3 regions of the Kitasatospora sp. NPDC051702 genome follow, and region 2 is predicted to be linked to each of the others. Evidence: riboswitches for the same ligand, from Rfam matches in the RefSeq annotation. Region 2 holds a riboswitch; each other region holds the start of a gene.
The links. Region 2 has a riboswitch for cobalamin ahead of AB0N04_RS27955 (prenyltransferase/squalene oxidase repeat-containing protein). Riboswitches for the same ligand answer to the same signal wherever they lie in the genome.
Positions count from the first base shown of each region.

Region 1: it holds a riboswitch for cobalamin, as region 2 does, so the genes downstream of both, metE (5-methyltetrahydropteroyltriglutamate--homocysteine S-methyltransferase) here and AB0N04_RS27955 (prenyltransferase/squalene oxidase repeat-containing protein) in region 2, are expected to answer to the same signal.
Region 3: it holds a riboswitch for cobalamin, as region 2 does, so the genes downstream of both, AB0N04_RS21860 (cobalamin biosynthesis protein) here and AB0N04_RS27955 (prenyltransferase/squalene oxidase repeat-containing protein) in region 2, are expected to answer to the same signal.

Region 1 is NZ_JBFAZB010000025.1:61,122-71,550, forward strand. It holds gene AB0N04_RS21380 (molybdopterin-dependent oxidoreductase) at 1-1,244, shown strand, start outside; gene AB0N04_RS21385 (alpha/beta fold hydrolase) at 1,421-2,044, shown strand; gene AB0N04_RS21390 (SDR family NAD(P)-dependent oxidoreductase) at 2,155-3,123, shown strand; gene AB0N04_RS21395 (L-threonylcarbamoyladenylate synthase) at 3,196-3,816, shown strand; gene AB0N04_RS21400 (hypothetical protein) at 3,858-4,766, opposite strand; gene metE (5-methyltetrahydropteroyltriglutamate--homocysteine S-methyltransferase) at 5,041-7,356, opposite strand; cobalamin riboswitch at 7,535-7,738, opposite strand; gene AB0N04_RS21410 (condensation domain-containing protein) at 8,162-9,589, shown strand; gene AB0N04_RS21415 (lipase family protein) at 9,766-10,429, shown strand, end outside.
Region 2 is NZ_JBFAZB010000040.1:9,679-20,107, reverse strand. It holds gene AB0N04_RS27970 (ATP-binding cassette domain-containing protein) at 1-1,450, opposite strand, end outside; gene AB0N04_RS27965 (CbiQ family ECF transporter T component) at 1,447-2,667, opposite strand; partial or broken gene AB0N04_RS27960 (hypothetical protein) at 3,335-3,769, opposite strand; gene AB0N04_RS27955 (prenyltransferase/squalene oxidase repeat-containing protein) at 3,886-5,466, opposite strand; cobalamin riboswitch at 5,574-5,703, opposite strand; gene AB0N04_RS27950 (flagellar hook-length control protein FliK) at 5,870-6,349, opposite strand; gene AB0N04_RS27945 (peptidase) at 6,401-7,486, opposite strand; cobalamin riboswitch at 7,585-7,725, opposite strand; gene AB0N04_RS27940 (enoyl-CoA hydratase) at 7,822-8,595, opposite strand; gene mmsB (3-hydroxyisobutyrate dehydrogenase) at 8,592-9,476, opposite strand; partial or broken gene AB0N04_RS27930 (enoyl-CoA hydratase/isomerase family protein) at 9,473-10,192, opposite strand; gene AB0N04_RS27925 (CbtA family protein) at 10,358-10,429, opposite strand, start outside.
Region 3 is NZ_JBFAZB010000026.1:31,640-42,068, forward strand. It holds gene AB0N04_RS21830 (serine/threonine-protein kinase) at 1-1,178, shown strand, start outside; gene cpt (chloramphenicol phosphotransferase CPT) at 1,188-1,730, opposite strand; gene AB0N04_RS21840 (cobyrinate a,c-diamide synthase) at 1,759-3,144, opposite strand; gene cobO (cob(I)yrinic acid a,c-diamide adenosyltransferase) at 3,155-3,760, opposite strand; gene AB0N04_RS21850 (putative cobaltochelatase) at 3,767-5,881, opposite strand; gene AB0N04_RS21855 (cobyric acid synthase) at 5,878-7,392, opposite strand; gene AB0N04_RS21860 (cobalamin biosynthesis protein) at 7,389-8,369, opposite strand; cobalamin riboswitch at 8,525-8,657, opposite strand; gene AB0N04_RS21865 (transcriptional regulator) at 8,954-9,664, shown strand; gene AB0N04_RS21870 (prolyl oligopeptidase family serine peptidase) at 9,884-10,429, shown strand, end outside.

The DNA of each region.
Region 1 (10,429 bases), on a different contig from region 2:
GCGCCTGGGCCGCGGCGTCCCGCCCGGACGCGCACCCGGCGGCTGCCGCGCCCGCCCTGTCGGCGGGTCTGGTCGGCGCGGCCGCCGTGCTCGCGCTGGCACGCCTGCTGCGGACCACCGGGCCCACGTCGGTGACTGCCGCCGCGGCGGCCGTACCCGCCGGGCGAGCGGGGAGCAGCCGCCGGACCGTCCTGGCCGCCACCGGCGGCACGGTCGTGGCCGGCGCACTCGCCGGCGTCGGCGGCCGCACGCTGTCGGACCGCCGCACCGACGTCGCCGCGGCCCGGGACGCCGTCCGTATCCCGCCCGCCGCGGACCCGCTGCCGCCGCCCCCGGCCGCACTGCGGCCCAAGGTCGCGGGCCTGTCCCCGTTCGTCACCCCGAACGCCGACTTCTACCGGGTGGACACCGCCCTCACCCTCCCCCGCATCGACCCGCGGCAGTGGGCCCTGCGGATCCACGGCATGGTCGACCACCCGCTCCTGCTGACCTTCGACGACCTGCTGCACGAGCCGCTGGAGGAGCTGGACCACACGCTGTCCTGCGTCTCCAACGAGGTCGGCGGGCCCTACGTCGGCACCACCCGCTGGCTGGGCGCCTCCCTGCCCGCCCTGCTGCGCCGGGCCGGCGTGCGGCCCGGCGCGGACCAGCTGGTCGGCCGCTCCCAGGACGGCATGACGATCGGCACCCCGCTGGAGTCGGTCCTCGACGGCCGGCGCGCGCTGCTGGCGGTCGCGATGAACGGCGAGGCGCTGCCCGTCGCCCACGGCTTCCCCTGCCGCAGCATCGTCCCGGGCTTCTACGGCTACGCCTCCGCGACCAAGTGGCTCGTCGACCTCGACGTCACCACCTTCGCCGCGTTCGACCCGTACTGGGTGCGCCGCGGCTGGGACCGCACCGGGGCCGTCCGGACGGCCGCGCGGATCGAGGTGCCGGCGCCGTTCGCCCGCGTCCCGGCGGGCGAGGTCACGGTGGCCGGCACCGCCTGGGCGACCCACCGGGGCGTCGCCGCCGTCGAGGTCCGCGTCGACGGCGGCCCCTGGCGGCAGGCCCTGCTCGCCGCCGACGGCGGCCCCGACCTGTGGCGGCAGTGGAGCCACACCTGGGCCGGCGCCACGCCCGGCACCCACCGGCTCGAGGCCCGGGCCACCGACGCCACCGGCGCCGTCCAGACCGAGGAGCGGGCCACCCCCTTCCCGGCGGGCGCCACCGGCTGGCACAGCACCGTCGTCACGGTCACCTGAGCGGGCCCGGCATGCCCACGAACCCCTCGCCTCCGGAGCCCTCGCCCCAGGACCCCCCGCCCCAGGACCCCTCGCCGCCGGACCCCTCGCCGCCGGACCCCTCGCCGCCGGACCCCTCGCCGCCGGACCCCTCGCCGCCGGACCCCTCGCCGCCGGACCCCGAGGAGCGTCCGGCCGTGCTGCTCGTCCTGCCCGGGGGCCGCGCCGAGAGCCTCGACCCACCGCCCAGACTGGGCCTGGCCAGGCTCCGGATGCGGGTGTTCGCCGCGGCCGTGCGCCGCCGCGTCGGCGACGCCGCGCTCACCACGGCCGAGGTGCACTACCGCCACCGCGGCTGGAACGGCCCGCAGGCGCACCCGGTCGCCGACGCCCGCGCGGCCGTGCGGGAGCTCGTCGCGCACGCGCCCGACGTCCGGATCGTCCTCCTCGGCCACTCGATGGGCGGCCGGGCCGCCCTCGCCGCCGCCGACGAGCCCCAGGTGGTGGGCGCGGTGCTCCTGGCGCCGTGGTGCGAGCCCGTGGACGGGGCGGAGCACCTGCGCGGCCGACGGATCGTCGTCCTCCACGACCCGGCGGACCGGGTCACCAGCGCCCGCAAGTCCCGCGCCTTCGCCACCCGGGCCGCGCGGGCCGGCGCGGACGTCCGCTACCTCGACGTGCCGCGCGGCGGCCACGCCATGCTCGCCGGGGCCGGGGACTGGCACCGCCTCGCGGCCTCGGCCGTCACGGCGCTGCTGGCCGCGGGACCGCTGCCCGGAGCGCCCCCGGACGCGCCCGCACCCGGCCTGACACCCGGCTGACCGCGCCGACGGTGACCTGTCGGCGATCTGTGAGCGGCCGCGCCGAGGCTTGGCACACCCACTCCCCGTGGGGACACCGCCGGTCCTTCGAACGCCCAGGAGCCACCCCTATGCCGTCCGTACCCCTGCCGTGGAACGTGCACCGACCGCCCCGCGCCGACGGGCAGGTCGTCCTGGTCACCGGCGGCAACGCCGGGATCGGGTACTTCATCGCGGAGCAGCTGGCCACCACCGGAGCCACCGTCGTGCTCGGCAGCCGGAGTCCGGCGCGTGCCGAGGCCGCCCGGGCCGTGATCCGCGACCGCGTGCCAGGCGCCCGGGTCCGCACGCTGCAGCTGGACCTCGCCGACCTCCCGTCGCTGCGCACCGTGCCGGACGCCCTCGGGTCACCCCGCCTCGACGCGGTGGTCCTCAACGCCGGGGTCGCGCTCGACGATCCGCCGCGGGTGGAGACCGCGGCCGGCCACGAGCTGATGTTCGGCACCAACCACCTGGGGCACTTCGCGCTGACCGGGTGGCTGATGCCGCTCCTGGCAGCCGCCCCGGCGGCCCGCGTGGTGACCATCGGCAGCTTCGCGGCGAAGTCCGAACACCTGGACCTCGCCGACCCGCACTCCCGGCGGGACTACGTGCCCAAGCGGGCCTACGCGCGGTCCAAGCTGGCGCAGATGCACGCCGGCCTCGAACTCGACCGCCGTCTGCGCGCGGCCGGCAGCACGGTGGCGAGCGTGCTGGCCCACCCCGGCGGGGCCCTGGACTCGCTCACCCCGGCACGCCCGCCCGTGCACGCCCGGACGCCCGGCACCGCGCTGCGCGGGGCGCCCGCCGCCGTGCTCCTCCAGGGCAAGCACGCCGGCGCCTGGCCCGCCGTGCGGGCGGTCCTCGACCCGGCGGTGCGCGGCGGCCAGCTGTGGGGCCCGCGCGTCGCCGGCCTGCGCGGCAGGCCCCGGCTGGAACCTCGCTGGCGCACCCTCACGGACACCGCCGTCGCGGCGCACCTGTGGGACCTCAGCCGCGACCTGACCGGCGCCGACCCCGCCGCCGACCCCGGCACCGGCCCGCTCCGGCACCCACGGTGACCCGGGGCCGCGGCCGGGCCGCACCGCGGGGCTGCGCGCGGCGGGGCGGGCGGATCCCGTAGGGTCGGGCGAATGGCGAAGTACTTCGACGTGCATCCAGAGACCCCGCAGGCCCGCACCATCGGCACCGTGGCCGACAGTCTCCGCGCGGGGGCCCTCATCGCGTACCCGACGGACTCCTGTTTCGCCCTGGGCTGCGCCATGGGCAACCACGAGGGCCTGGAACGGATCCGCTCCATCCGGCGGCTCGACGACCGCCACCACTTCACCCTGATGTGCGAGAACTTCGCCCAGCTCGGGCAGTTCGTCCACATCGACAACGCCGTCTTCCGCGCCGTCAAGGCGGCGACGCCCGGCAGCTACACCTTCATCCTCCCGGCCACCAGGGAGGTGCCCCGCCGGCTGATGCACCCCAAGAAGAAGACCGTCGGGGTCAGGATCCCCGACCACGCCGTCACCCGCGCCCTGCTCGCCGAACTCGGCGAACCGCTCCTGTCCAGCACGCTCCTGCTGCCCGGCGACGCCGAACCCATGACCCAGGGCTGGGAGATCAAGGAGCGCCTCGACCACGTGCTCGACGCCGTCGTCGACTCCGGGGACTGCGGCACCGAGCCCACCACCGTGGTCGACTTCTCGGACGGGACGCCGCAGATCGTCCGTCAGGGCGCCGGGAACCCGTCGCGGTTCGAGTAGCACCCGCTCGACGCCCCCCGGGCGCGGACCCGACGGCCCGTTCAGTGCTTCCGCGTCAGACGGCCCAGGACGCTCGGGCCGCGGGTCGTCTCCCAACGCGACCGCGCCTGGCGGATCACCGTGTCCCACTCCTGGCGGACCTCGTTGTCCGGGGGGCGCTCGCCGCGGCCGATCCGGTCGAGCTCCTCCTGCACCTCCCGTCCGAGCGCCGCCGAGGACACGGCCACGAACATCGCCCCGAACAGGGCGGAGAGCATCGCGAACACCGCCCCGATCGCCCCGTAACGGTTCGTGGTGGAGTTGAAGAGGTACGGCAGGTAGACGCTCATGGCCACCGAGTAGCCGGCCAGCAGGGCCGCCCCGATGAAGCCGAACGGCATCAGGTCGCCCCTGCTGATCCGGGCGGCGGACAGCAGCCGGCCGCTCCAGACGAGGAAGACCGCCGTCACCGGGGCCACCAGGAGGGACGCGCCCAGCTCCAGCGTCCCGCGGCCGAGCACGGCGTGGACCCAGCCGCTCAGCGCGGCGTACCCGGCCAGCAGGGCGATCCACTTCAGACCGTTCACCGTGTTGCGCACGCTCAGGGGATGCAGCTCCCAGCCCTGCTCGAAGAGCCGCTGGGCGGCCCGCGCGAAGCTCAGCGCCGAGACGAGCAGGAAGGCGAGGCCGAAGAGCCCCACGCTGCTCCAGCCGCCCGACGAGGAGAGGATGTGGCGGACGGCTTCGGCGCCGTCCTGGGTGAGGGCGTAGCGGTCGATGACGCGTTCGGCGACGTCCTTGCCACCCAGCCGGACCACGAGGGAGCTGCAGACGATGGCCAGCGGCACCAGCGCGGTCAGCGCGGCCGAGGCCAGGGCCATCGAGCGGTCGAAGCCCACGAGCCGCTGGAACCGGCCGAACACGCGCAGCGCGAACGCCGGGCGGAGCCAGAAGGTCGCCGTCCGCAGCACGGTCTCGCGGGTGATCCGTGTCGTGTGACCCTCCGGAGTGGCGGCGACGAGGTGTCGTCGGGGGGAGCGGGTGTGGTCGGCGGGTGCTCCCGCGGGCCCTCCGGTCCGCGCGGCGGCACCCCGCCGGGGCCATCCTGCCGCCCCGGATCCCGATCGACCCCGGCAACCCGCCGCACGGGCGCCGCCCTCGGTCGCCGTCACCCGTCCGTCCCGACCGCGCCGGAGGCCCCGCACCGGGGCGGGCAACGGGCCCGCCCCGGTGCGGGGCCGTGGCTCAGCCGGCGAGTTCGGCCCGGAGGCGGCGGGCCGCGCCGACCAGGCTGTCCAGCGAGGCGCGGGTCTCCGGCCAGCCCCGGGTCTTCAGGCCGCAGTCGGGGTTGACCCAGAGGCGCTCGGCCGGGATCGCCGCCAGCCCGGCGCGCAGCAGTTCCACGGCCTCCTCGGTGCCGGGCACCCGCGGGGAGTGGATGTCCCAGACGCCCGGGCCGACCTCGCGGGGGTAGCCGGCGGCGGCGAGCTCACCGGCGACCTGCATGTGGGAGCGGGTGGCCTCCAGGGAGATGACGTCCGCGTCGAGGTCGTCGATGGCCGTCATGATGGCGCCGAACTCGGCGTAGCACATGTGGGTGTGGACCTGGGTGTCGGCGCGCACCCCGGAGGTGGCGAGGCGGAACGCCTCGGTGGCCCAGGCCAGGTACGCCGGGCGGTCGGCGGCCCGCAGCGGGAGGGTCTCGCGCAGGGCGGGCTCGTCGACCTGGACGACGGCGGCGCCGGCGGCCTCCAGGTCGACGACCTCGTCGCGCAGGGCGAGGGCGACCTGCCGGGCGGTGTCGGCGAGCGGCTGGTCGTCGCGGACGAAGGACCAGGCGAGCATGGTGACCGGCCCGGTGAGCATGCCCTTGACCGGGCGGTCGGTGAGGCCCTGGGCGTAGCGGAACCAGTCGACGGTCATCGGGTGCGGCCGGGAGATGTCCCCGGCGAGCACCGGCGGGCGCACGTAGCGGGTGCCGTAGGACTGCACCCAGCCGTGCCGGGTGGCGAGGTAGCCGGTGAGCTGTTCGGCGAAGTACTGGACCATGTCGTTGCGTTCGGGCTCGCCGTGGACGAGGACGTCGAGGCCGGCCTTCTCCTGGAAGGCGATGACCTCGCGGACTTCGGCCTCGATGCGCCCGCGGTAGCCGTCGGCGTCGATCCGCCCGGCGGCGAGGTCCGCGCGGGCAGTGCGCAGCTCGGTGGTCTGCGGGAACGAGCCGATCGTCGTGGTGGGCAGCAACGGCAGTCCGAGGCGGGCGCGTTGGGCCTCGGCGCGCTGCGGGTAGGCCTGCGGGCGGCGGGCGTCGGCCGCGCTGACGGCGGCGGCCCGGGCGCGGACGGCCGGGTCCCGGGTGATCGGGGAGCCGGCGCGCGAGGCGAGGTCGGCGCGGTTGGCGGCGAGGTCGGCGGCGATCGCGCCGGTGCCCTCGCGCAGGCCGCGGGCGAGCAGGGCGGTCTCGGCCGTCTTCTGCCTGGCGAAGGCGAGCCAGCGGGCGATCTGCGGGTCCAGGTCCCGTTCGGCGGTGGCGTCGAGGGGGACGTGCAGCAGCGAGCAGGAGGTGGCGACGTCGACGCTGCCGGCGAGGCCGAGCAGGGTGGCCAGGGTGGCGAGCGACTTCTCCAGGTCGTTGATCCAGATGTTGCGCCCGTCGACCACGCCGGCGACGAGCCGCTTGCCGGGCAGCCCGCCGACGGCGGCGAGGTCGTCCAGGTTGGCGGCGGCGGGGCCGGTGAAGTCCAGGGCGAGGCCTTCGACCGGGGCTGCGGCGAGCACCGGCAGGGCCGCGCCGAGGCGGTCGAAGTAGCTCGCGACGAGCAGCCTGGGCCGGCTGGTGAGGGCGCCCAGCTCGCGGTAGGCGCGGGCGGCGGCGTTCAGCTCGGCCGGGGTGCGGTCCTGGACGAGCGCGGGTTCGTCCAGCTGCACCCACTGCGCACCGGCCGCCTGCAGTTCGGCGAGCAGTCGCGCGTAGACGGGCAGCAGCCGGTCGAGCAGGGTGATCGGCTGGAAGTCCTCGGCGACGCCGGGGGCAGGCTTGGCGAGCAGCAGGTAGGTGACGGGGCCGACCAGCACCGGGCGGGCGTCGTGACCGAGGCCGAGGGCCTCGCGCAGCTGCGCGACCTGGTGGTCCGGGTCGGCGGTGAAGACGGTGTCGGGGCCGAGTTCGGGCACCAGGTAGTGGTAGTTGGTGTCGAACCACTTGGTCATCTCCAGCGGAGCGACCTCCTGGGTGCCGCGCGCCATGGCGAAGTACCCGTCGAGCGGGTCGGCGTCGACCGCGGCGCGGTGGCGGGCGGGGACGGCGCCGACGGCGACGGTGGTGTCCAGCACGTGGTCGTAGAGCGAGAAGTCGCCCGTGGGGACTTCGTGGACGCCGGCCTCGGCGAGCTGCCGCCAGTTCTCCCGGCGCAGGTCGGCGGCGGTGGCGAGCAGGGCGTCTGCGGTGACGGCGCCCTTCCAGTACCCCTCGACCGCCTTCTTGAGCTCCCGGTCGCGGCCCTGGCGGGGGTAGCCGTGGGTGGTGGCGCGGGTTGCCGCGGCTGCGGACTTCGTCGTCAAGGGACTCTCCTTCGCGAGTCTGCTTCCTCTGGTCCCCGGGGACGGGACGAGGGTGCGAAGGGGTGCCCGACCGGGCGCGGCCGCGGGCGCAGGGATGCGCCGGACCCGCCTGGTGTGCACGCCGACCCGCCCACGAGGTCACCGGGATGTCCGCGCGCGATCGGTCGCGTGCGGGCAGTGGCAGGTCTTCGGACTCGCGGGCGCGGCCGCCCTGGTCAGGGCGGTCACCTACTGGCCGTCGCTTCCCAGGCCCGTCCGGGCCCAGTGCGTATGACGGCGGTCGTTCCCACTCACCGCTGCGGGGCAGTCCCGGAATGGCCACGTGAATGGCGTCACCGGGTTCCCTCTTGCGACGCGCCTGCCTGGCGGACAGGGCGAACCAGCTGCCCGGCCAGCCTAGTGCGAACCCGCGGCCGGGGGCGCGGAAATCCCACCACGTGTCCACGGGGTGAGACGTGGCCGGTCCCCCGGCGGCACCGGCCGTCGCGGCGGCCGTGGAATCCGCCCACCGCGACGGGCCCGACCGCACTCCGACGCGGCGCTCGACCCGCCGTTCGACCGCGGGTCCCCGCAGCTCCGGCGTGCGCTCGTACGCCGACGGCCCAGCCGTGAGGGGATCCCGGCGGGCCGAGCCCGGTCCGCGGACGCGCCGGAGGGCACGGCCCCGGCGTCCGGTCACCGTCACCCGAACGGCGGCTGCCCGTATCCGAGCGCCGGGCCGTCGCGTTGGTACGGCACCAGCTGGTGGGCCGACATCCGACCGCTCTGGTACCACCCGACGACGACAGCGGCAGAAGAGGGCGACATGCTCCAGATCTCAGTCGAGGACTCCGAGATCGGCCCGGGCGAGGCCCACCGGTGGCACCTGGTCCCGTTGACCGGCGGCGACCCCGCCCCGCGCCGGATGACCGGTTACAACCAGGCGAAACATTTCACCGTGGCCCAGCACGCCCAGAGCGTCGACGAGCCGATCCGCTCCTACGTCGCGGCCAGCTTCGAACTGGCCGGTCCGGTCGACCTGGACGCGCTGGCGGTCGCGCTGCTCCACCTGGTGCGGCGTCACGAGGTGCTCCGGGCGGTCTACCAGCCGCTGGGCGGGGACCTCGGCTGCGAGGTCCTGTCGCCCGGGGAGGTGGCCCTCAAGCACGTCTACGCCGGCCCGTTGGAGACGCCCGCGGAGGTCGAGCGCCACCTCCACGACGCGTTCAAGGAGGTGGACACCCTCTCCTGGCCGCTGATCACCATGGGCGCGGTGGTGCGGCCGGAGTCGACCACCGTCTGGTTCTCCTGCGACCACCTGGTCACCGACGGCCTCTCCAGCGCGATCGCCGTCAACGACATCACCACGGCCTACCGGAGCCTCACCGCGGCCGGAACCGCTGCCGGAGCCGAGGCCGACCCGGTCCGCCCGGCACGCCCGGCCCGCACCGAGGATGCGGCCCAACAGCCGGGCAGCTACCTGGAGTTCAGCCGCGGCCAGCGCCGGGCCAACCGCGCCATGCGCGCCGACGACGCGCGGCTGGACTACTGGCGGGCGTTCCGCGACCGCAACGGCGGCCTCTTCCCCCGCTTCCCGCTCGACCTCGGCGTCCGGCCCGGCCGGCTGTACGCGCCGACCGCCGGCACCGAGCGCCTGCTCAGCGCCCGCCAGGCCGAGGCCTTCGGCACCGCCTGCCGGGCCCGCGGCGGGCGGCTGTCGATGGGGCTGCTCGCCGGGCTGGCGATCGCCCTGCGGCAGGAGGGCGGGCCCGAGGTCTACCGCGGCCTGGTGCCGGTCAACGAACGCGGCCGGGGCGTCTACGCGGAGTCGATGGGGTGGTTCATCAACACCCTGCCGATCGAGTTCCCGGTCAGGCCGCGGGCGGGCTTCGGCGAGGTGCTGACCGCCGCCCAGGACGCCTACGGGCAGCTGCAGGCCCACGCCGGGGTGCACTTCGTGAAGGCCTGGCGGCTGCTCGCCCCCGCCGAGTACGCGCGGCTGCACTACTGGCCGCACGCGGTGAACTTCTACTCCTACATCGACTTCCGCCGGCTGCCCGGTGCCGACCGGCACGCCGCCCAGCGGGCCCGCCTGCACGTCTGGGTCTCGGGCTGCAACGGACTGCTGCAGTGGCTGCACCGCACCGACGACGGTCTGTTCGTCAACACCATCCACGTCGACACCCCGCAGGCCCGGGCCACCAACCGGGCCCTGCTGGACGGCTTCACCCGCGTGCTCACCGACGCCTCCTGACGCACCGGCGCGCCCGTCCGAGCCCCGATCCCGCCCCTCCGCCCCTCCGCCCCCGGCCCGCCACCGACGGGCCGGTCCGCCATCCGGCCGCAGCGATTGCCCCGCCCTCCGCACCGAGTGAGCATCGTCACATCAGGTGACGTGGCGTCACCCTGTGCAGCGAGAGGAATCGACGAATGAGGGCATGGCTTCGAGCCGGCGCGGTGGCCGCTCTGCTCACCCTGGTGTCCGCGGGGCAACCGGCCGCGGCCGCGGGCGGCGCGTGGGGGCACGGCGACGACCACGGCGGCGACACCGCCCGGTGTGCGCCGGGTGTCCCGCTCGGTCCGGACGGCCCGGACTTCTACGAGCCGCCGTCCCCGCTGCCGGACGGCCCGCACGGCACCCTGATCTGGGCCCGGCAGGTCCCCGCCCCGGAGCACGCGCACGCCTGCCGGATCCTGTACCGCTCCACCCTCCACGACGGGGCCGCCGTGGCGGTGTCCGGCCTGGTGGTCTGGCCCGACGGCCCCTCCTCCCCCCGCGGCGGGCGCAACGTGGTGGCCTGGGCGCACGGCACCGTCGGCGGCCCCCGCCAGTGCGCGCCCTCGGCCGCACCGGACCCGGCCGTCAACCTGATCGACTACTTCAGCTACCAGAGCCCGTACTCGATCGACGTCGGCATCCCGGCGCTGACCGACTTCCTGGCCGCCGGCGACGTCGTGGTCGCCACCGACTACCAGGGGCTGGGCACCCCCGGCGTGCACCAGTACGTGGTGGGCGCGACCGAGACCCGCAACGTGCTGGACTCCGTCCTCGCCGTCCACCGGCTCCGGGAGGCGCACGCGGGCAGCCAGACGG
Region 2 (10,429 bases):
CGACGTCGTGGGTGGAGACGACGACGGTCCGCCCCTCGGCGGCGAGGGCGTCCACGATGCCGGTGAGCGCCTCCTTCGCCTGGTAGTCCAGCCCCCGGGTGGGTTCGTCCAGCAGCACCACCCGCGGTGCGGCGGCCAGTTGGATCGCCAGGACGAGCGCCAGCTTCTGCCCCTCCGACAGGTCCCTGGGGTGGGTCTCGTCCGGGATCCCCGGGGCCAGGCGGTCGAGGATCCGCCGCGCGGTCGGCCCGCCCGCGCCATCGGCCTCGAGGTCGCTCTGGGCGAGCTCCTGGGCGACCGTCTCCAGGTAGAGCAGGTCGGTGGGGGTCTGCGGGACGAGTCCGACCAACTGCCGGGCCCGGGCCGCGGACAGGCGCTTGGGGTCCTCGGCCTTCCCGCCCCCGGCTCCGGCGACCCGGACGCTGCCGCCCTGGCGGGGGCCGGAGCCCTGCAGGGCCCACAGGAGGGAGGACTTGCCGGAGCCGTTGCGGCCCATCAGCGCCGTCACCTCGCCCGCGCGCAGCGTCAGGTCGACCTCCCGCACGGCGGCCACCGGACCGTACCGGACGACGACCCCGCGGGCTTCCAGAACCGGCTCCCCCGCCACCGCTGCCCGGCGCGGCGGGGGAACCGGTCGATCGGTGAGCCGCTCGCGCAGCGGCGCGGCGGCTCGGCGGGCGTCCCGCACCGACAGCGGCAGCGGCCGCCAGCCGGCCAGTCGGCCGAGGTCGACGACGGGCGGCGCGATCGCCGTCGCCCGGAACACCTCGGCGGGCGGGCCGTGCACGACGGTGCCGTCGCCGGGCAGGTAGGCGACCCGGTCGGCGTACTGGACGACCCGTTCCAGGCGGTGCTCGGCGAGCAGGACGGTGACGCCGAGGTCGTGCACCAGCCGGGTGATCGCGGCGAGCACCTCCTCGGCGGCGGTCGGGTCCAGCGCGGAGGTCGGTTCGTCCAGCACCAGGACGCGCGGGTGCGCGGTGAGCACGGAGCCGATGGCGACGCGCTGCTGCTGCCCGCCGGACAGCTCGTACAGGGCGCGGTGGCGCAGGTCGGCCAGACCGAGCAGGTCGAGGGTCTCCTCGACGCGTTTGCGCATGACCTCCGGCGGAATCGCCAACTGCTCCATGACGTAGGCGAGTTCCTCCTCCACCGTGTCGGTGGTGAAGCCGGCCAGCGGATCCTGCCCGACCACACCGACCACGTCGGCGAGTTCGCGCGGCGGGTGGTGCGCGGTGTCCCGGCCGTCCACCGTGACCCGGCCGCGCAGGGTGCCGCCGGTGAAGTGCGGCACGAGACCGTTGACGGCGCCGAGCAGGGTGGACTTGCCGGCGCCGGTGCGCCCGACCACCAGGCAGAGCTCGCCCTCCGGGACGTGCAGGTCGACGTCGCGCAGGACGGGCTCGCTCCCGCCGTCGTACACCACGCCGACCTGGTCGAATCGGATCACGTGCTCACCTCGGGGGTCGTGCGGTCGGTACCGGTGCCGCGGGTGGTGCCGGCCCCGCGCCGGTCGCCGGCCGGCTCGGGCGTCCGGCCGGGCGGCGGCGAGACGATCCCGGCGGCGCCCGCCAGCAGCAGGGCGAGCACCGGGACGAGCGGCAGCGTCGGCCAGGTCAGCGGGTAGAGGGAGGGGTTGAGGTCGGTGGCGTCGTAGCCCACCGTGGCGAACAGCAGGACGGCGGCCGTCACCCCGCAGCCGGCGACGCCCCATTCGGCGGCCCGCCACCGATCCGGCCGGTACGTGGTGCGCCGCACCCGCCGGCCGCCGAGCAGCAGGCCGGCCACGCAGAGAACGGCACCCGCGAGGAAGGCCGGCAGCCCGAGCGCGGCGGGAGCCGTGCCGTCCAGGAGCCCGTACACCCCGGCGCACAGGCCGCACATGCCGAGCAGCATCAGGGCGCCGGTGAGCCGGCGGGAGCGGCGCGAGGCCGTGCCGGAGCGCCCGTAGCCGCGCGAGTCCATGGCCGCGGCCAGACTGAGCGAGCGTTCCAGCGCGTCCTCCAGGACCGGCACGACGATGCTGCGCAACGCGCGGACGCCCTTGGTCCGTCCGGCGCGCAGGCGCCGCGCCCGGGCGACGCGTTGGACGCTCTGCACCAGCTGCGGCGCGACGCTCAGCGAGACCGTCACGGCGACGCCCAGCTCGTAGAGGGCGCCCGGCAGCACCCGCAGGGCCCGCTTGGGGTTGGCGAGGGTGTTCGCCGCGCCGATGCAGCAGATCAGGCAGGCCAGCCGCAGCCCGTCGAAGGCCGCCGAGAGCGTCGCCTCCAGCGAGACCGGGCCGCCGATCTCGATGCCCGCGTACCAGGCGGGCGTGGGGATGTGCGGCAGCGAGAAGAGCAGGTGGTCGTGCGGGGTGATGCCGGTGGCGAAGACGCACCGGAAGACCACCCGGATCGCCACCACCGTCAGGGCCACCCACAGGTAGTAGGTGAACCCGCGGGCCCACGGGGCCTCGGTGCGGCGGGCGGTCACCACGTAGCCGAGCACGGCGAGGACGAGCAGGAGCAGCAGCGGGTTGGTGGTGCGGCTGGCCGCCGTCGCCAGGGCCAGCGCCCACGCCCACCACGCCAGCGGGTGCAGGTTCCGCGGGGCGCGCCGGCCGCCCGGGCCCGGCCCGCGGACGGCGGGCGGGGCCGCGACGCGTTCGTCGAGCACGGTCACGCGATCACTCGGCCCGTCGGCGGCGGCGCCGTGCGGTGACCACCGTCGCCACGCCCAGGGCCACGACGAGGACGGATCCGACCACGGCGGGGAGCATCGAGCCGGAGTCGTGCGGGGCGTCGGCCACCGGGTCGGCGTTCACCACGCCGCCGGGCACGGCGGGGGTGGCCGTCGGTGCGGCCACCGCGGGCTCCACGGCCGGCGGGGCCGACCGGTCGGTCGGGGTGTCCGTCGGTGCCGGGGTGGACGGCTCGACCGGCACCGGCGTGGCGGGCACCGGCACCGGCTCGGGGGCGCCCGGCGGGGTGATGCCGTCCTGCGGGGTACCGGCCGTGCCACCCGTCGGGGGTGTGGCGGGCGCGGGCGGACGGGCCCCGCCCGCCGGGGGCCGGGCGGGGGCCGGGGCACGGCCGGTGCCGCCGGTCCCGCCGGTACCGCCGGTGGCCCCGGTGCTGCCGGTGGCCCCGGTGCTTCCCGAAGCCGCAGCGGCGCCGCCACCGCCGGTCGCACCGCCGGCACCCGTCGACCCGCCGCCGGAGCCGCCCGAAGCGCCCGAGGCACCCGAGCCGCCCGCGGCACCGGAACCACCGCTCGACCCGCCCGCGGCGCCGCCGGAAGCACCCGCGGAGCCCTGGCCCGGGTCGGCCGGCTGCCCACCCGGGTCGGCGCTGTGCGCCCGGACGGTGTCCGGCGAGAAGCTCGGACGCCCCTCGGTGCCCTCGATGTCGGTGCCACCGAAGATCCACAGGTCGACGCTGCCCGGCTTCGGGTGGTAGCTCATCGCGCCGAGCTGGCTGTAGGACCACTCGTTCTGGCCCGGATCGGCGTGCCAGTACGACCAGTAGGCGGTGGCCGGCGGCGTGAGGACACACTTCTCCTGGTCCGGGGTCGGGAACTGCTTGCCGCCCTGGTAGCCGCTGTAGCCGATCCGGCAGATGAACGCCGGGCCGTCGTGCCCGGTGCCGGCGGTCTTCCAGCCGCCCTGGTTGAGCAGGGCGTACCCGGTGGTGGGGGTGCTCCCGCAGGAGCGCAACAGCGGGCCGCCCCACCTGCTGAAGTCCACGGCGAGCACGACGCCGGAGGTGGTGGTGCACTGGTCCATCGGCAACGGCGCCGCGGCGGCCGGGGCGGTGTCCACGGCGACGCCGCCGAGGGCGAGGGCCGCGGTCAGCGCCGTCGCCGCGAACAGCCGGCCGAGGCGGGCGCCCGGTCCCCCGGTCATCGGTGACGTCCAGGGGCCGCGGTCCGGCGGCGGCGGGCGACGAGGACGGCGGCGGCGCCGAGCGCGGTCAGCGCACCGGCCCCTGCCGTCAGCGTCAGCGCCTGGCTACCGGTGCCGGCCAGGCTGCCGGAGCCGGTCGACACCGGCACGCCCCCGGACGGGGCGACACCGGCACCCGCCGGGGCGTCGACGCCTCCGGCCGGACGGACGGTCGGGCCGCCGCCGGCCGCGGGGGTGTCGGTGACCGGGGCCGGTGCGGTCGTGGTCGGCGAGCCCGTCGGGGTGCCGGCCGGGGTGGTCGGCGTGCCCGTGGGCGTTCCCGTCGGGGTTCCGGTGGGCGTGCCCGTCGGGGTTCCGGTGGGGGTTCCGGTGGGCGTGCCCGTCGGCGTACCGGTCGGGGTTCCGGTGGGCGTGCCCGTCGGCGTGCCCGTCGGCGTCCCCGTCGGCGTCCCCGTGGGAGTTCCGGTCGGCGTCCCCGTCGGCGTCGGCGTCGGTGTGCCCCCGAGGGGGCGGCTCAGCGTGCCGAAGGAGATCCCGGTGGCGCCGCCGACCACCTGGGTCGAGGCACGGACGTCCGAACCCTGCTGCCCGGCGGAGGCGACGTTGAACCCGCCGTCGCCGTTCTGCTGACCGGCGAGGAAGTCGAGCGCCCTGGCGATCTGCGCACCGTAGTCGGCCTTGCGCAGCGTCATGCCCTGCACGGCCAGCGCGGCCGAGTTGGTCGAGTCACCGGCCGCGCCGGGGAAGCCGCCGTCGGGCAACTGCCGCGCGGCGAGCCACCCGAGGCCCTTGTCGACCGCCTGCGCTGCGGCGTCGTCGCCGGGGACGAGCGCGAGGGCCATGGCGGCGATCGCCGTGCTGTCGACGTCGGAGTCGCCGGTGGCGGGGATCAGGCTCGGCCAGGAGCCGTCCGGGTGCTGGAGGCCCTTCAGGTAGGCGACCGCGGGGGCGGCGTTGGCGGCGTCCCCGGCGCGGAGCTGGGCCATGACGGCGAGCGCCTGGGAGAAGACGGAGGTGGCGTAGCCGTAGTTCCCGGCGGCGTCGCAGCCGGTGTTGGCGTCGGCCTTGGTGCACACCATCGCGGCGAGGGCGGCGATCAGGTCGTGGCCGCCGAAGTTCCGCGGGTCACGGCCGACGACCTCGGCGAGCAGCGCCTCCTTGCCGATCGACCCGCCGCCGGCGTACTCGGTGCCGATCGCGGTCCAGTCGTCGACGGTGCGCTCGCTGGCGTCCTTGCCCCGCTGGTCCAGGAAGTCGACGATCCGGCGCAGCGCGGCGTCGTCGGTGCCGGTGGCGGCGAGCGCGTAGGCGCCGTCGATGGTGAGTCCGAAGTCGGCGAAGGCCGGGAAGCCCTCGTAGTAGTGACCGTCGATCAGGCGGGACGGGTCGGCGAGGTAGGCGGCGCCCCTGGCGACGTCCGGCGTCCGGCCCGCGGCGGGGACGGCCGCCCCGGCGAGCGAGACGGCGGGCCGGCCGACAAGCGCCGTGCCGCAGGCGGTGACCGCGAGTGCTGCGGCGGCCAGCAGGGACGTGGTGCCCCGGCTCCTGTGGCGCGTACGACTGCTGCTGACCCTCACCGGCGTCTCCCTGGTCGGTCGACGCGGGGAGCAACGGCGCAGCCGACGGCTGCCGGTGGAGCGCGCAGCCGTCGGAACTGCGTCGTAGTCCGCGACGACGCGAGTGCTCTCTGAACAGACCCCGGTTCAGGCATTCCGGCTCATCCGCCCTGGGCGGATCTACGGTTGCGGGTCAGCGCCGGAGTTGGACCGGCTTCCCCTGAGGACCGAGGTGAAAAACCGGTTCATCAGACCACGTCAGCGGAGTGGGAGTCAACGGCCCGTCAGATGGTCCGCTCACCCTGACGGGACGGGCCGCGCGGATCAGGACGGCCGGGCGCCTCCTGCCGCACCGCAGGGCGTGCCGGAGCTGCCGGCACCCCTCCCCGCGGGGCTCCGGGGTGCCGGCAGGTGCCTCCGGACGTCAGGGCGCCGTGATGCCCGGCTGGGCGCCGGCGCCGAAGGACCAGCCCTCGACGTCGCCGGGGGCCGGATTGTAGCTGCCCGCGCCCAGGCTGCTGTACGACCAGGGCCCGCCGTGCTGGGCGTGCCAGTAGGACCAGTAGGCGCTGCCGGTCGGGTTGGTGCAGGTGGCCGGCAGCGCGTTGATCTTGCAGACGAAGCCGGGGAACCGCGGGTGGAAGGCGTACGTGAATCCGGCGCCGGTCAGCGCGGCGAGCCCGGTGGCCGGATCGCCGGGTGCGCAGCCGGTCTCGACGCCGCCGCCGACGGCGGTGAAGTCGACCACGACGGTGACGCCGGTGGTGCCGCTGCAGGCGGCCGCGTGGGCCGCGGGGGCCTGGACGGCGGAGGCGCCGAGCAGGCCGGCGGTGAGGGCCGCGGCCGCGGCGATCGAGCCGAGCGCGCGGCGGGCCGGTCTGGCCGGGGTGAGGGTGTCGGTCATCGGAACTCTCCTCGTGGGCTCAGGGGTTCGGTGGCTCAGGAGTTCGGTGGCTCAGCGGGCGGCGGGCGCCGGGCAGGCCAGGGTCGGGGCGGCCGGACGCGCGCCGGCGGCGGAGAGGGTGGCCAGCGGGGTGCCGGCGAGGCCGAGCGCGGCCTGCGCGGTGGCCCGGGCGCCGTTGGCCGGGTCGAATCCGGTCGCGTCGTAGGCGACGGCGCCGCGGACCGCCGGGTCGGCGGAGCAGCCCTGCTGGAACTTCACCAGCCGGCTCCAGCCCTTGAGGCCGGCGCCGAGGCGTCCGCCGGCCAGCAGCGCCTGGGTGGCCAGGCCCGTGGTGTTGGCGTTGGAGGCGGTCGCCCCGGCGGCCGCGAAGCCGCCGTCGGCGTTCTGGTGGGCGGTGAGCCAGCCGAGGCCGGCGTTCGCCTTGGCGGTGCGGCCGGTGGCGGCGAGGGCCTGGGCGGCCAGCGCGGTGGCGTCCGGGTCGCTGGTGCAGGTGGTCTGGCCGAAGGAGACCGGGTAACCGCCGTCCGCGCACTGGCTGTTCGCCAGGAAGTCGACGGCCGCGGCGGGGGCGCCGCCGGGGGTGCGGTGCAGGGCGATCAGGGCGAGCGACTGGCCGAAGGCGTTGCTGTAGTCGCCCCACTGGGAGCGGTCGGAGAAGCGGCCCTCGGCGGTCTGCAGGGAGCGCAGCCGGGCCGGCAGGTCGACGCCTCCGAAGGCGGTCGGGTTCGCGCCGCGGACCTCGGCGGCGAGCAGCAGCTTGGCGGTGGCACCGGCGTAGGCCTCGGTGGTGCCGTCGCCGAGGTAGCCGCCGAGGATCTCGGGCTTGGCCAGCCAGGCGGTGGCCCGGGCGGCGGCCTCGTCGGAGCCGTGGGAGGCGGCGAAGGCCAGCACGGCGTCGACGGTCAGGCCCTGGTCGGGGTAGGCGGTGCCGTTGAACACGGACTCGAAGTGGTCGCCGTCGACGAGCTGGCGGGCCAGCCAGCCGCCCGCGGCGGCGTCGGGGCGGATCGTCGGGGCCGCGGTCGCGGCGGGTGCGGCGGCGGGCGCGGCCTGGGCGGCGGTGGCCGCCGGGAGCGCGGTGGCGAGGGCGAGGGCGGGTATCGCGAGCAGACCGAGAGTGCGGCGGAGGGCGGGCATGGCTGCCTTTCCGGGCCTGGACGCAGGGGCCCGGAGGGCGCCGGCGGCACGCCGGGCAGCCCTCGGAGCTCCGGCCCGCAGACCACGACGGGAGGAGGGGGTGACACACCTCCGCCGCCGGGTACTCGGGCTCGCCGCCGACGGGACGTCGGCGGCCTACCGTTGCGGGTCAGCGCCGGATTCGAACCGGACTTCCCCCGTCGGCGGAGTCACAACATGACGGCCCATCATGGCGAAGACGCGAAGATCCGGTCAAGGGACGGTGCGCCACGTCACGGTTCCGGCACCGGAACACGGCACCGCGGGCCGCGCGCAAGGTGCCGGAACCGTACGGGTCAGCGGTGGCGGAACTCCGGCAGGCGCTTCTCGGCGAAGGCGGCCATGCCCTCCTTCTGGTCGGCCGTCGCGAACGTCGCGTGGAACAGCCGCCGTTCGAAGCGCACGCCCTCGGCCAGGGTGGTCTCGAAGGCGCGGTTGACGCTCTCCTTGAGCATCGCCACCGCCGGGGCGGACATCGCCGCGACGGCCTCGGCGGTGGCCAGCGCCTCGGTCAGCAGCTGGTCCGCGGGGACGATCCGGGAGACCAGGCCGGCCCGCTCGGCCTCCTCGGCGCCCATCATCCGGCCGGTCAGGCACAGCTCCATCGCCTTGGCCTTGCCGACGGCCCGGGTGAGCCGCTGCGAGCCGCCTATGCCCGGGATCACCCCGAGCTTGATCTCCGGCTGCCCGAACTTCGCGGTGTCGGCCGCCAGCAGGACGTCGCAGAGCATCGCCAGCTCGCAGCCGCCGCCCAGCGCGTACCCGGCGACGGCCGCGACGACGGGCTTGCGCAGGGCTCCGAAGCGGTCCCACGCGGCGAACCAGTCGCCGAGGTAGGCGTCCACGAAGTCCAGGGACTGCATCTCCTTGATGTCGGCGCCGGCCGCGAAGGCCTTCTCCGAGCCGGTGACCACCAGCGCGCCGACCTCCCGGTCGCGGTCGAACTCCTCCGCGGCCGCCACGACTTCGTTCATCAGCGTGGTGTTGAGGGCGTTCAGCGCCTTGGGGCGGTCGAGCGTGATCACGCCCACCCGGCCCCTGCGCTCGACCAGGATCGTCTCGAACGTCATGCGTCGTCCTTCCTGAGGGTCGTGATGATGGCCGAGAAGTCCAGCCCGGCGCCCACCTCCTCGGCGAACGCCGCGTACAACTCGGCTGCCCTGCCGCCCAGTTCGGCGGGGACGTCGGAGGATGTCGCCGCCGCGGCCGCGAGTCCGAGGTCCTTGGCCATCAGGGCGGCGGCGAAGCCTCCGGCGTACCCGCGGTTGGCCGGGCTGGCCGGGACGGGCCCGGGGACGGGGCAGTTGCTGGTCAGTGCCCAGCACTGCCCGGAGGCGGCGGAGGCCACGTCGAACAGGGCCTGGTGGCTGAGCCCGAGGCTCTCCCCGAGCACGAAGGCCTCGCTGACCGCGATCATCGAGATGCCGAGGATCATGTTGTTGCAGATCTTCGCGGCCTGCCCCGCCCCGGACGTCCCGCAGTGCACGACCCGGCGGCCCATGGCGGCGAGCACCGGCTCGGCCTCGGCGAAGTCGGGCCCGTCCGCGCCGACCATGAAGGTCAGGCTCGCGGCCTCGGCGCCGGGCACGCCGCCGGAGACCGGCGCGTCGACGGCCCGGTGCCCCGCGACCCGGGCGAGGTCGGCGGCGACCCGGGCGTCCCCGACCGCGATGGTGGAGCAGTCGACGAACAGCGCTCCCGCTGCCGCCTCCGTCAACTCGCCGTAGGAATCGAGGACATGGCGTCCGGTCGGCAGCATGGTGAGCACCACCTCGGCCTCGCCGACCGCTTCGGCGGCGGAAACCGCGATCTTCACTCCCCGGGCCGCAGCCCGTTCCCGGGCCTCCGCCGAGAGGTCGTAGCCGGTCACCCGGTGTCCGGCGGCGACGAGGTTGGCGGCCATCGGGCCGCCCATGTTGCCCAGTCCGACGAATCCGATGCGGTGGGTCACCAGCGCTCCAGGGGTGTGGTGGCGGCGAGGCCGAGTTCTCCGTCGCCGAGCGGGGCGAAGTAGCGGGCCACGGTGGCGGGTTCGACGGCTCCCAGGGAGGCCGGCGTCCAGCGCGGTGACCGGTCCTTGTCGATCACCTGGGCCCGGATCCCCTCGGCGAGGTCCGGAGTGGCGAGCGCCGCGCAGGAGGTCCGGTACTCCTGGTCGAGCACGGCCTCCAGCGGGCCCAGGGCGCGGGCCCGGCGCAGGGCCGCCAGGGTGGCCTTGACCACCGTCGGGGAGTTGGCGGCGATGCGCTCGGCGGCCTTCTCGGCCTCGGGTTCACCGCTGTCGCCCAGCCGCGCGAGGATCTCCTCGACGGTGCCCGCCGCGTAGCAGCTGTCGATCCACGCCCGCCGGCCGTCCAGCAGACCGGCCGGCGTGGGCTCGACATGCCGTTCCAGGGCCTCGTGGACGGGCAGTTCGGCGAGGTCGTCGAGCAGCACGGGCAGCCGCTCGGCGGGGACGTAGTGGTCGGCGAGCCCGCAGAGCAGCGCGTCGGCGGCACCGACGGAGCCCGCGGTGAGGGCGAGGTGGGTGCCCAGCTCGCCCGGCGCGAGGGCGAGCAGGTAGGTGCCGCCGACGTCGGGGACGACGCCGATGCCGGCCTCCGGCATGGCGACGCGCGTGTTCCCGGTGACGATCCGGACGCTCCCGTGGGCGGAGACGCCGACGCCGCGGCTTCCCTGACACCGCGGACCTGCCGTCGACCATATAGTCGGACGTCCTAGTAAGTCCAGGTCCCGTGACGAACCGTCACCGCGCCCTCCCCCGACCGGCGCAGGACGACGCGCAGCCCGCCCCCCGTGCGGGGAGCGGGCTGCGGGTCGGCGGCGCGGGCGCTACCGGGCGGCGACGGCCTGGGCCGGGGCCTTCACCGCGGCGGGCTCGGGCTCGAGCACGCGCTTGGCGAG
Region 3 (10,429 bases), on a different contig from region 2:
GTGCGGTGATCGGCGCGTTCGTCCTGCCGTACTGGCTGATCCTGGCCGTCATGCTGTTCCAGATCGGCGCGACGGTCACCAGCAGGAAGCACGAGCCGGTCGTCGCCGGGCCGGACACCGCCGCGCCGGCCGCACCGACCGCGCCGACGGCACCCGTGAGCCACGCGGTCGCGGCCACCCCGCCGCCGCCGTACGTCCCGACGCAGCACGTTCCGGCGGCCCAGCCCGCCCAGCCCGCCCAGCCGTTCGCGGCGCCCGCCCAGCCGGCCCGGCCTCTCGCCGGGCAGCCCCTCGGGCAGCACGAGCCGCGGACGATCGGCGGCTACCAGCTGCTCGGGCGGATCGGCTCCGGCGGCATGGGCACGGTGTACCTGGCGCAGCGCCAGGGCTCCGCCACGCAGGTCGCGCTGAAGACCATCAACCTCGAACTGCTCACCGACACCGAGCTGTTGCGCCGCTTCCAACGGGAGTCCGAGGTGCTGGCGATGGTGCCCGGCGCCTACACCGCCCGGGTGCTCGACTCCGGGGTGGACGCCGGCCGGCCCTTCCTGGCCATGGAGCTCCTGGACGGCCGCCCGCTGGACGTCCACCTGCGCGAGCAGGGGCCGATCCGTTCCGCGGAGGCGTTGCGCGCCCTCGCGCTGGCGCTGGCGGTGGCCCTGTCCGGAGTGCACCGGCTCGGGCTCGTCCACCGGGACCTCAAGCCCGCCAACATCATGCTGACCACGGCCGGCCCGCGGCTGCTCGACTTCGGCATCGCGGCGATCGTGGACGGCACCCGGCTGACGATGACCGGCGGCGGGCCGGGCACGCTGACGTACATGGCGCCGGAGCAGTTCGGGGACGAGCCGGTCGGCACGGCCGCCGACGTGTGGGCCTGGGCGTGCTGCGTGGTGTGCGCGGCGCACGGCGCCAGCCCGTTCGCGGCGACCAGCACGGGGGCGGTGATCCGCCGGATCGTGGACACCGGGCCCGAACCGGCCGCGCTGGCGGCGGTCCAGGCCCTCGACCCGGCGCTCGCGGCCGTCGTCACCCGTGCCCTGGCCGTCGACCCGGCGGAGCGCCCGGCGGACGGCACCGGCCTGCTGGCCGCGCTGGAGGCGGCCCGGTCGACGGCGCCGGACCCGGCGGCCCTCCACGAGCAGATCACCCGGGGCTGGCGGACCCTCGCGCTGTAGGGTCCGACCTCAGGCTTGCGCGGGTGCGGCCAGTCGTGCGGCGATCAGCCCGGCGCAGTCGCCGGGTGCGGTCCGGGAGGTGTCCACGAGCAGGTCGTACGAGACGCCCCGGTGGACGGACTCGGCCTGGGCGGCCGCCATGCCGGGGACCCGGTCGCCGCGCGCGGCCTCCCGGGCGGCGGCCACGGCCGGCTCGCAGCGCACGCCGACCCAGAGCACGTCCAGGCCGTCCAGCGCGGCGCGCCACCGCTGCTGCGAGGCGGCGCCGCCGAGGAAGACCTCGTCCACCACGATCCGCGCCCCGGCCCGGGCCATCGCCGCGACGCCGAGCGTCCAGGCGGCGTCCAGGGCCGCGAAGGCCGCTCCGACGCCGACCGTGCCGTCGCCGTCCGCCAGGCCGCCGATGCCCTCGCCGCCGTCCCGCAGCCGGGCCGGCAGCGCGTCGACCAGGGTGTCCGCGCCGAGGTGCAGCCACGGGTCCGGGAGCCGTTCCTGGAGGAGCCGGGCGATGCTGGACTTGCCGGAGCTGGAGCCGCCGTTGAGGACGATCACGTGCATGCCCACATCCTAAGGACGCTCCCTAGGGGCGGGCGTCCCGTTCCGTCCCGGCGTCGAACGCCGCCGCGGCCGCCGCGAACGAGGCCGCCAGGGCGGGCGATCCGGCCCAGTGCAGGTGGAGGTAGGAGGCGTGCACGGTGCCGCCGGCGAAGCCCTCGGTGCGCGGGCCGGTGGGCAGGTGCCAGCCCCAGGCGGGGTGGTCGCCGGCGCCCGGTTCGCAGACCGTCCGGTGGAACTCGTGGCCGCGCAGGCGGGTGCCGGCCGGGGCGAGCGGGGAGTCGTGCAGGGCGACGGCCTCCCGGTAGCCGAGGGTGAGGCGTTCGGTCATCCGGGCGCCGGTGTCCAGGACGCCGCACATCGGCAGGCCGTCCAGTTCCCGCCCCAGGTAGAGCAGTCCGGCGCACTCGGCGGCGATCGGGCCGCCGTCCGCGGCGAACGCGGCGATGGCGCCGCGCAGTTCGGCGTTCCCGCTGAGCTCCCGCACGTAGAGTTCGGGGAACCCGCCGCCGATGACGAGGCCGGCGGTGCCCTCCGGCAGCGCGGAGGCGTGCAGCGGGTCGAACGGGACGACCTGCGCGCCCGCGGCGGTGAGCAGTTCGGCGTTCTCGGCGTACGAGAAGGAGAACGCGGCCCCGCCGGCCACGGCGATCCGCGGCGCCCCGGGGACGGGTGCGACCTCGGCGGTCGGGTCCCACGGGTCGGCGGCCAGGTCGGGTGCGGTGCGGGCGAGTTCGAGCAGCGCGTCCAGGTCGACGGAGGAGGCGACGAGCTCGCCCATGTCGGCGACGGCCTTGAGGGCCTCCGCCGAGCGTTCCACCGCGGGGATCAGCCCGAGGTGGCGGGAGGGCGTGGCGACGGCGGCGGAGCGGCGCAGCGCGCCGAGGACGGGGACGCCGGAGCCCTCCTCCAGGGCCTCCCGCAGGAGGTGCTCGTGCCGGTCGGAGGCGACCCGGTTGAGGATCACCCCGGCCAGCCGGACCTCCGGGTCCCAGGAGGCGAAGCCGTGCACCAGCGCGGCCACCGAGCGGGACTGCGAGGAGCCGTCGACCACCAGCACCACCGGGGCCCGCAGGAGCTTGGCGACGTGGGCGGTGGAGGCCAGCTCGCCGCGCCCGGACGCCCCGTCGAACAGGCCCATGACCCCCTCGACCACCGCCACGTCCGCCCCGGCCGCGCCGTGCAGGAACAGCGGTGCGACCCGTTCCGGCCCGCAGAGGAAGGCGTCCAGGTTGCGGCCCGGGCGCCCGGCGGCGAGCGCGTGGTAGCCCGGGTCGATGTAGTCGGGGCCGACCTTGTGCGGGGACACCGCCAGCCCGCGCGCGGCGAGTGCCGCGATCAGGCCGGTGGCGACGGTGGTCTTGCCGGCGCCCGAGGAGGGCGCGGCGATGACGAGGCGGGGGATGTTCACGTTCTCGGGGCTACCACTCGATACCGCGCTGGCCCTTGCGGCCGGCGTCCATGGGGTGCTTCACCTTGGTCATCTCGGTGACCAGGTCGGCGGCGCCGGTCAGCGCCTCGGGTGCGTACCGGCCGGTGATGACGACGTGCTGGCTGCCGGGGCGGTCCTCGAGCACGGCCACCACCTCGGCCGGGTCGATCCACCCCCAGTGCATCGGGTAGGTGAACTCGTCCAGCACGTAGAAGCGGTAGGTCTCGGCGGCGAGGTCGCGCTTGACCTGCTCCCAGCCCTCCTTGGCCGCCTCCTCGCTGGTCATCTCCTGCTCGGCGGAGCGCTGGATCCAGGACCAGCCGGAGCCCATCTTGTGCCAGTCGACGGTGCCGCCCTCGCCGGAGGCGCCGAGGACGCGCAGTGCGTTCTCCTCGCCGACCTTCCACTTGGCGGACTTCACGAACTGGAACACCCCGACCGACCAGCCCTGGTTCCAGGCCCGCAGCGCCATGCCGAAGGCGGCCGTGGACTTGCCCTTCCCGGGGCCGGTGTGCACGGCGGTGATCGGCTGGGTACGGCGCTGACGGGTCGTCAGGCCGTCGTCGGGGACGCTTTCGGGGACACCCTTGGGCATGTCGGCTCAGGCCGCCTTTCGCATCGAGGTGGTGACGGGTCGGTTGGCGCGGACGAGCGAGGCGACGCCCTCGGCGCGCAGCTCGTCCAGGCTGACGGCGCTGCCGCCGAGCAGCCCGGCCAGGGTGCGGGCGAGGCCGAGGCGGACGGGGCCGGACTCGCAGTCCAGCACGACGCTGGCGGTGCGCTGGGCGGCGAGGAGCCCGGCGGCACGCCGGGAGTCGGCGAGCGCGTCGCGTCCGCCGGTGGCGCGGCCGTCGGTCACCAGGACCAGCAGCGGCCGGCGGTCGGGGTCGCGGAGCCGTTCCACCCGCAGCACCTCGTGCGCGCGCAGCAGCCCGGCGGCCAGCGGGGTCCGGCCGCCGGTGGGCAGCGACTCCAGCCGGGCCGCGCCGACCTCCACGGACGAGGTGGGCGGCAGGGCCAGCTCGGCGCCGGTGCCGCGGAAGGTGATCATGCCGATCTTGTCGCGGCGCTGGTAGGCGTCCATCAGCAGGGACAGCACGGCGCCCTTGACGGCGGTCATCCGCTGCCGGGCCGCCATCGAGCCGGAGGCGTCCACGACGAACAGCACCAGGTTGGACTCGCGGCCGCGGCGCACCTGCTCCCGGAAGTCGTCCTTGTGCAGCACCAGGGCGCGGCCGTCGCGCCCGCGGGCGACCTGGTGCGGCGCGGCGGCCTGCAGGGTGGCGGTGAGGTGCAGCCGGCTGAGGGTGCCCTGCGGCCGGCGGGCGCGCACGGTGTGGCCGGCGCTGGTCTCGGCGGGGGAGCGGCGGCCCTGGGCGCCGCGGCCGGTGCCCTGGACGGTGAACAGCCGGGTCCGGTACGGGTCGCCGGCCGCGACCGGCGCCGACTCCCGGGCGGGGGCGGGGTGCTGGGCCGGGACGGGCTGCGGCTCGGGTGCTCCGGCCTCCGCCGGGGCGTCCGCGGGGGCGGGCTCCGGGGCGGAGGTCTCCGGGGCCGCGTCGCCGGTCGGCTCGGGTGCGCCGCCGCCGTCGGGGCCGCCGTCGCCCGGGCCGCCGTCACCGCCGCCGTCCGGGCCGTCCCCGTCCGGGTCGCCGCCGTCGGGGCCGTCGCCCTCCGGCTCGGGTTCGGGCTCGGTCTCCGGCTGGGCGTGCTCCTCCAGCGTCCGTTCCAGCTGCTCCTCGTCCAGCCCCGGGGCGTCGAAGGGGTTGCGGCGGCGCCGGTGCGGCAGGGCCAGCCGGGCGGCCTTGCGGACGTCCTCCTCCAGCACCTCCGTGCGTCCGTCCCAGGCGGCGAGCGCGACGGCGGTGCGGGCCATCACGATGTCGGCGCGCAGCCCGTCCACCTCGAACGCGGCGCACACCGCGGTGATCTGCCGCAGTGCGGTGTCGGTCAGCTCGACCTCCGGGAGCAGCTCCCGGGCGGCGGTGATGCGCCCGGCGAGCGCCCGCTCGTCCTCGGCGAACCGCGCGGCGAAGCCGGCCGGGTCCGCGTCGTAGGCGAGCCGGCGGCGGACCACCTCGGCCCGCTCGGCGGGCTCCCGGGTGGCGGCGATCTCGACGGTGAGGCCGAAGCGGTCGAGCAGCTGCGGCCGCAGCTCGCCCTCCTCCGGGTTCATCGTGCCGACCAGCAGGAAGCGGGCCGCGTGCCGCACCGACACGCCCTCGCGCTCGACGTAGGAGCGGCCCATCGCGGCGGCGTCCAGCAGCAGGTCCACCACGTGGTCCTGCAGCAGGTTGACCTCGTCGATGTAGAGCACGCCGCGGTGCGCCTTGGCGAGCAGCCCCGGCTCGTACGCCTTGACGCCCTCGGCCAGCGCCCGCTCGAGGTCGAGCGAGCCGACGATCCGGTCCTCGGCCACGCCGACCGGCAACTCGACCAGCTGGGACGGGCGTTCGTGGCTGCCGGCGGCCGGGTGCGGGCCGTCCGGGCACTGCGGGTCCGGCCCGGCCGGGTCGCAGGCGAAGCGGCAGCCGTCGACGGCGGCGATGGACGGCAGCAGGCCGGCCAGGGCGCGCACCATCGTCGACTTCGCGGTGCCCTTCTCGCCGCGCACGAGCACGCCGCCCACGGCCGGGGAGACCGCGTTGAGCAGCAGCCCGAGCCGCAGGTCGGCCATGCCGACGATCGCGGTGAACGGATAGCGGACGTCACTCATGCATACTCCCCAGGTGCCCCGGGCGCCAGGAACGGCAGCGATCCGGCCGCCGGCACCCCGCCCTCGATCAGCTTCCAGAGCGCGTCGGTGTCCGCGTGCTCCTCGATCAGGTCGCCCAGCCGGTCCAGCCGGGCCTCGCGCGCCTCGGCGAAGGACGTGTCCGGCGCGGGCACGAACGCGCGGCCCGCCGATCCGGCGACCTCGCGCAGGAGTTCGCGGCGGAACCCGTCGTTCTCCAGCGCGCCGTGCCAGGTGGTGCCCCAGACCTGGCCGACCCGGCAGCCGTCCAGGAAGGGCTCGCCGCCCTCCACCTCGACCACCCCGTGGTGGATCTCGTAGCCCTCGACCCGGTGCCCGTACGCCTCGCCGACCGGCCGGCCGAGCACCTTCTCGGCGCCGAACCGCACGCGCGTCGGCAGCAGTCCGAGACCGGCGACCTCGCCGGCCCCGGACTCCACCTCGTCGACGATCGAGCCCGCCAGCATCTGGTAGCCGCCGCAGACCCCGAGCACCGGCAGCCCGGCCGCCGCGCGGGCCTTCAGCGCCGGTTCCAGGCCGCGCTCGCGCAGCCAGGCCAGGTCGGCGACGGTGGCCCGGGTGCCGGGCAGCACCACCAGGTCGGCGTCGGCCAGCTCCTCCGGCCGGGTCGCCCAGCGCACCAGCACGCCCGGCTCCTGCGCGAGCGCGTCCACGTCGGTGAAGTTGGAGAGCCGGGGGAAGCGCACCACGGCCACCCGCAGCACGTCCGCGCCGAGCGGGCCGCGGCCGTCCACCCGGTCCACCACGGTCGACAGGTCCAGCGAGTCCTCGGCGTCCAGCCACAGGCCCGGCAGCATCGGCAGGGTGCCCAGCACCGGGCGGCCGGTCAGCCCGTGGAGCATCTCCAGCCCGGGGGCGAGCAGCCGGGCGTCGCCGCGGAACTTGTTGACGAACCAGCCGGCCACGTGCCGCTGGTCCTCCGCGGACAGCAACGCCAGCGTCCCGTACATGGCCGCGAAGACGCCGCCGCGGTCGATGTCGCCGACCACCACCACGGGCAGTCCGGCCGCGGTGGCCAGGCCCATGTTGGCGATGTCCCGGTCGCGCAGGTTGATCTCGGCGGGCGAGCCGGCGCCCTCGCAGACCACCACGTCGTAGCGGCGGCGCAGGTCCGCCAGGCACTCCAGGGCCCGCTCCAGCAGGACGGGCTTGCGCTCGCGGTAGTCCAGCGCACCGACCTCGGCGACCGGCCGGCCGAGCAGCACGACCTGGCTGCGGCCGTCGGCGCCGGGCTTGAGCAGCACCGGGTTCATGGCCGCCTCCGGCTCCACCCGGGCGGCCTGCGCCTGCATCGCCTGGGCCCGGCCGATCTCGGCGCCGTCGGCGGTGACGAAGGAGTTCAGCGACATGTTCTGCGCCTTGAACGGCGCCACCGCGACCCCGCGGCGGGCCAGCCAGCGGCAGATGCCCGCCGTCACCACGCTCTTGCCCGCGTCCGAGGTCGTCCCTGCGACCAGCAGCGCGTTGCTCATGCCCGTCCCTTTCCGCTTCTGCTTCCGCGGCCGGCCAGCAGTCGCAGTGCGACGTGCCCCGCCACGGTCGTACCCAGGGCCAGCGCGCCCACCCTCCGGGAGAGCACGCAGGCCCGCTCGATGTCGTCCACCGTGACCGGCCGCAGTTCGGCGCCCAGGACGGGTCGGTGCTCGACCCGCTCGCCGTACTGCAGGGTGCCGCCCAGCCGGACGCCGACCGCGCCCGCGAAGGCGGACTCGGCCTGGCCGGCGTTCGGGCTCGGGTGCGCCGAGCCGTCCCGGCGCCAGACCCGCCAGGCGGTGCGCGGCTGCGGCGCGGCGGCGACGGTCAGCAGGGCGGTCAGCCGGGCGCCCGGCCAGCCCGCCACGTCGTCCAGCCGGGCCGAGGCCCAGCCGAACCGGGCGTGGCGCGGCGAGCGGTGGCCGACCATGGCGTCCAGGGTGTTCACCGCGCGGAACGCCAGCAGCCCCGGCGTGCCCGCCAGCGCGCCCCAGACGAGCGCGTTGACGACGGCGTCGGCGGTGTTCTCGGCCACCGACTCGACCACCGCGCGGGCGATCTGCTGCTCGTCCAGCGCGCTCGGGTCGCGGCCGCACAGGTGCGGCAGCCGGGCCCGGGCCGCCGTCAGGTCGCCCGCGGCCAGCGAGCGGCCGATGGTGCGGGCCTCCCGGGTCAGCGAGGTGCCGCCGAGCACCGTCCAGGTCGCGGCGGCGGCCAGGGCCGCGCGGCCGAGCGGGCGCCGGCCCGCGGTGCGGTCCAGGGCCACCGCGGCGGCGGCCACGGTGCCCGCGCACAGGGCCGTGTAGCCGGCGCCGGTCGCCCGGTCGTCCCGCCAGAGCCGGCGCTCGAGCCTGGCCGCGGCGGAGCCGAAGACGGCCACCGGGTGGCCGCGGCGGGGGTCGGCGTAGCGGGCGTCGGCGGCGTAGCCCGCGAGGGCGCCCAGCGCGAACGCCGCCGCGCGGGTCAGCGGGCGCACGTCGGGTGCGGCGGGTTCGCGGGGGCGGCGGCCGGGTGCGGCGGGACCGGGGGGTGCGGCGGAAGGCAGCGTCGGGTCCGGCGGGGCGGGGCAGCCTGCATCGCGTGCGTGTCCTCACTCAGGGTCCGCGCCCTGGCTCGACGTAGCGGGGGCGAGAGTCTCCTGGCTTCCGGGTCGGACGCACCCCCGGGCCTTCCAGCGGCTTCTGACGGCGCGCCGTGGCAACCTGCCGAGCGTGCTCCCCGGTGACAGTGGCGGGACCGCGCCGGACTCGCACCGGCTTCCTCTGCATGCCTCCGTTTGGCCCCCGGATCCCATCACGCGGCCGAACCGGGAGTCAACCGAGGTCACGGAGGGGTTGGTCACACGGGACCGGGGGCCGCGGGGCGGCCGCGGGCTCCCGGCCGGGCGGCGGCGACGGGCGGCGGGGCCCGCGTCGGCACCTCCGTCGGTACCTCCGATCCGCCCGCCCGCAGGGGCATGACACCCTGTGCGATCGTCCAGCGGTCCGTAGGGACCTCCAGGGCCGCTTCGTGTGTTCGGCGGCTGGGGCCCGCCGCCACCCGCACCTACCGTTCGTTCCCATGCGACGCAGACAGCCCCCCGCCCTGCCCCCGGTGCCGTTCTCGCCGGGCGCCGCCCGAGCCCACCGGGCCGGCCTCGGCCTGACCCCCGACCAGGTCGTCGGCGGGATGGCCGCGCACGGCGTCCGCCTGCTGCCCACCCACGTCCTCGCCTGGGAGAGCGGCGAGCTGCGGCCGACCGAGGAGGAGTTCATCGCGCTGGCCCGCGCGCTCTGGTGCCCCGCCGTCCAGTTGATGGGCACCCGCCCCACCCGGCTGCGGGACTTCCGGGTCGCCCGCGAACTCCACCAGGACGCCGCCGCCCGCCGGATCGGGGTCGCCCTGCGCCGCTACCAGGACGCCGAGCTGACCGGCCGGTGGGACGGCGACGAGGCCCAGACCCACGCGCTCGCCCAGGTGCTCGGCCTGCGGCTGCGCGAGCTCGTCGACGTCACCGGCCGCCGCGAGGAGCTCGACCGGTGCCTGCGCCAGTGCGTGGACGGCCGCTGGCAGGCCCACGTCCGGGCCGTCGCCCGGATCGTGCCGGTCCACGAGGACGACCTGGCGGCCGTGCTGACGGCCCTCCAGCAGGAGAACCAGGTCTCCTCCCACTGGGGCAGCGGCAGCTGGGGCTCCCCGGCCGCCGCGGTGCCGGACCCGGTCCGCGAGCAGCCGTTGGCGGAGCGCTTCTGGGAGCTGCTCGGGCGGCGCCGGACCGACATCCCGGTCTGACGCCGCGGCCCGCCCCCGCCCGCCCCCGCCTGCCCGCGCCGAACCGCCGCCCGTACCCCTCCAGCCCGCCCGTCTCCCGCCCGCCGCCCACACCCCCGCCGGCCGCCCCGTCGTGCCCCGGACGGCCCAGCCCGGTGGCCGCCCGCCCGCCCTCCCGGTGAACTGGTGCTCGAACACCGTCCGGTCCAAGACCGTCCGACCGTCAGAGCGGGGAGCGATATGCGTTGGGGAACCGCGGCCGTCGTGGCCGCCGCCGCCGTCGGTGCCGGGGCCGCCGTCCTGGTCATCGGCCGCCGGGCCTCCGAACGGACGGTCCGCCCGGCCGCCGCCGTCGAGGGCTCCGGCCCCGTCCTGGTGCAGAGCCTGGCGGCCGGCCGGATCACCTTCACCCGGCGCCCCGCGAGCCTGCGCCCGGGCCGCTGGGCGGTCGAGTGGGACGACCACGGCCACGCCGTCGTCGAGGACGTCCTGCACAGCGACGAGCAGGGCGTGACCCGCAAGCTCCTGCGCGCCGACCGCGGCACCCTCACACCCGGCACCGAGGTCCGCTTCACCCCGCGCGTCCACCTCGGCGACCCGACCGCGGCGCTCGGCCTCCCGTACCGCGAGACCGCCGCGGACGGCGAGCTCGGCGCGCTGCCGGTCTGGTTCCTCGGCGGCAAGCGCGGCACCTGGGTGATCCTGGTGCACGGCCCCGGCGGCGACCGGCAGCAGACCCTCCCGGTGCTCCCCGTCCTGGACCGGCTCTCGCTGCCCGCCCTGGCG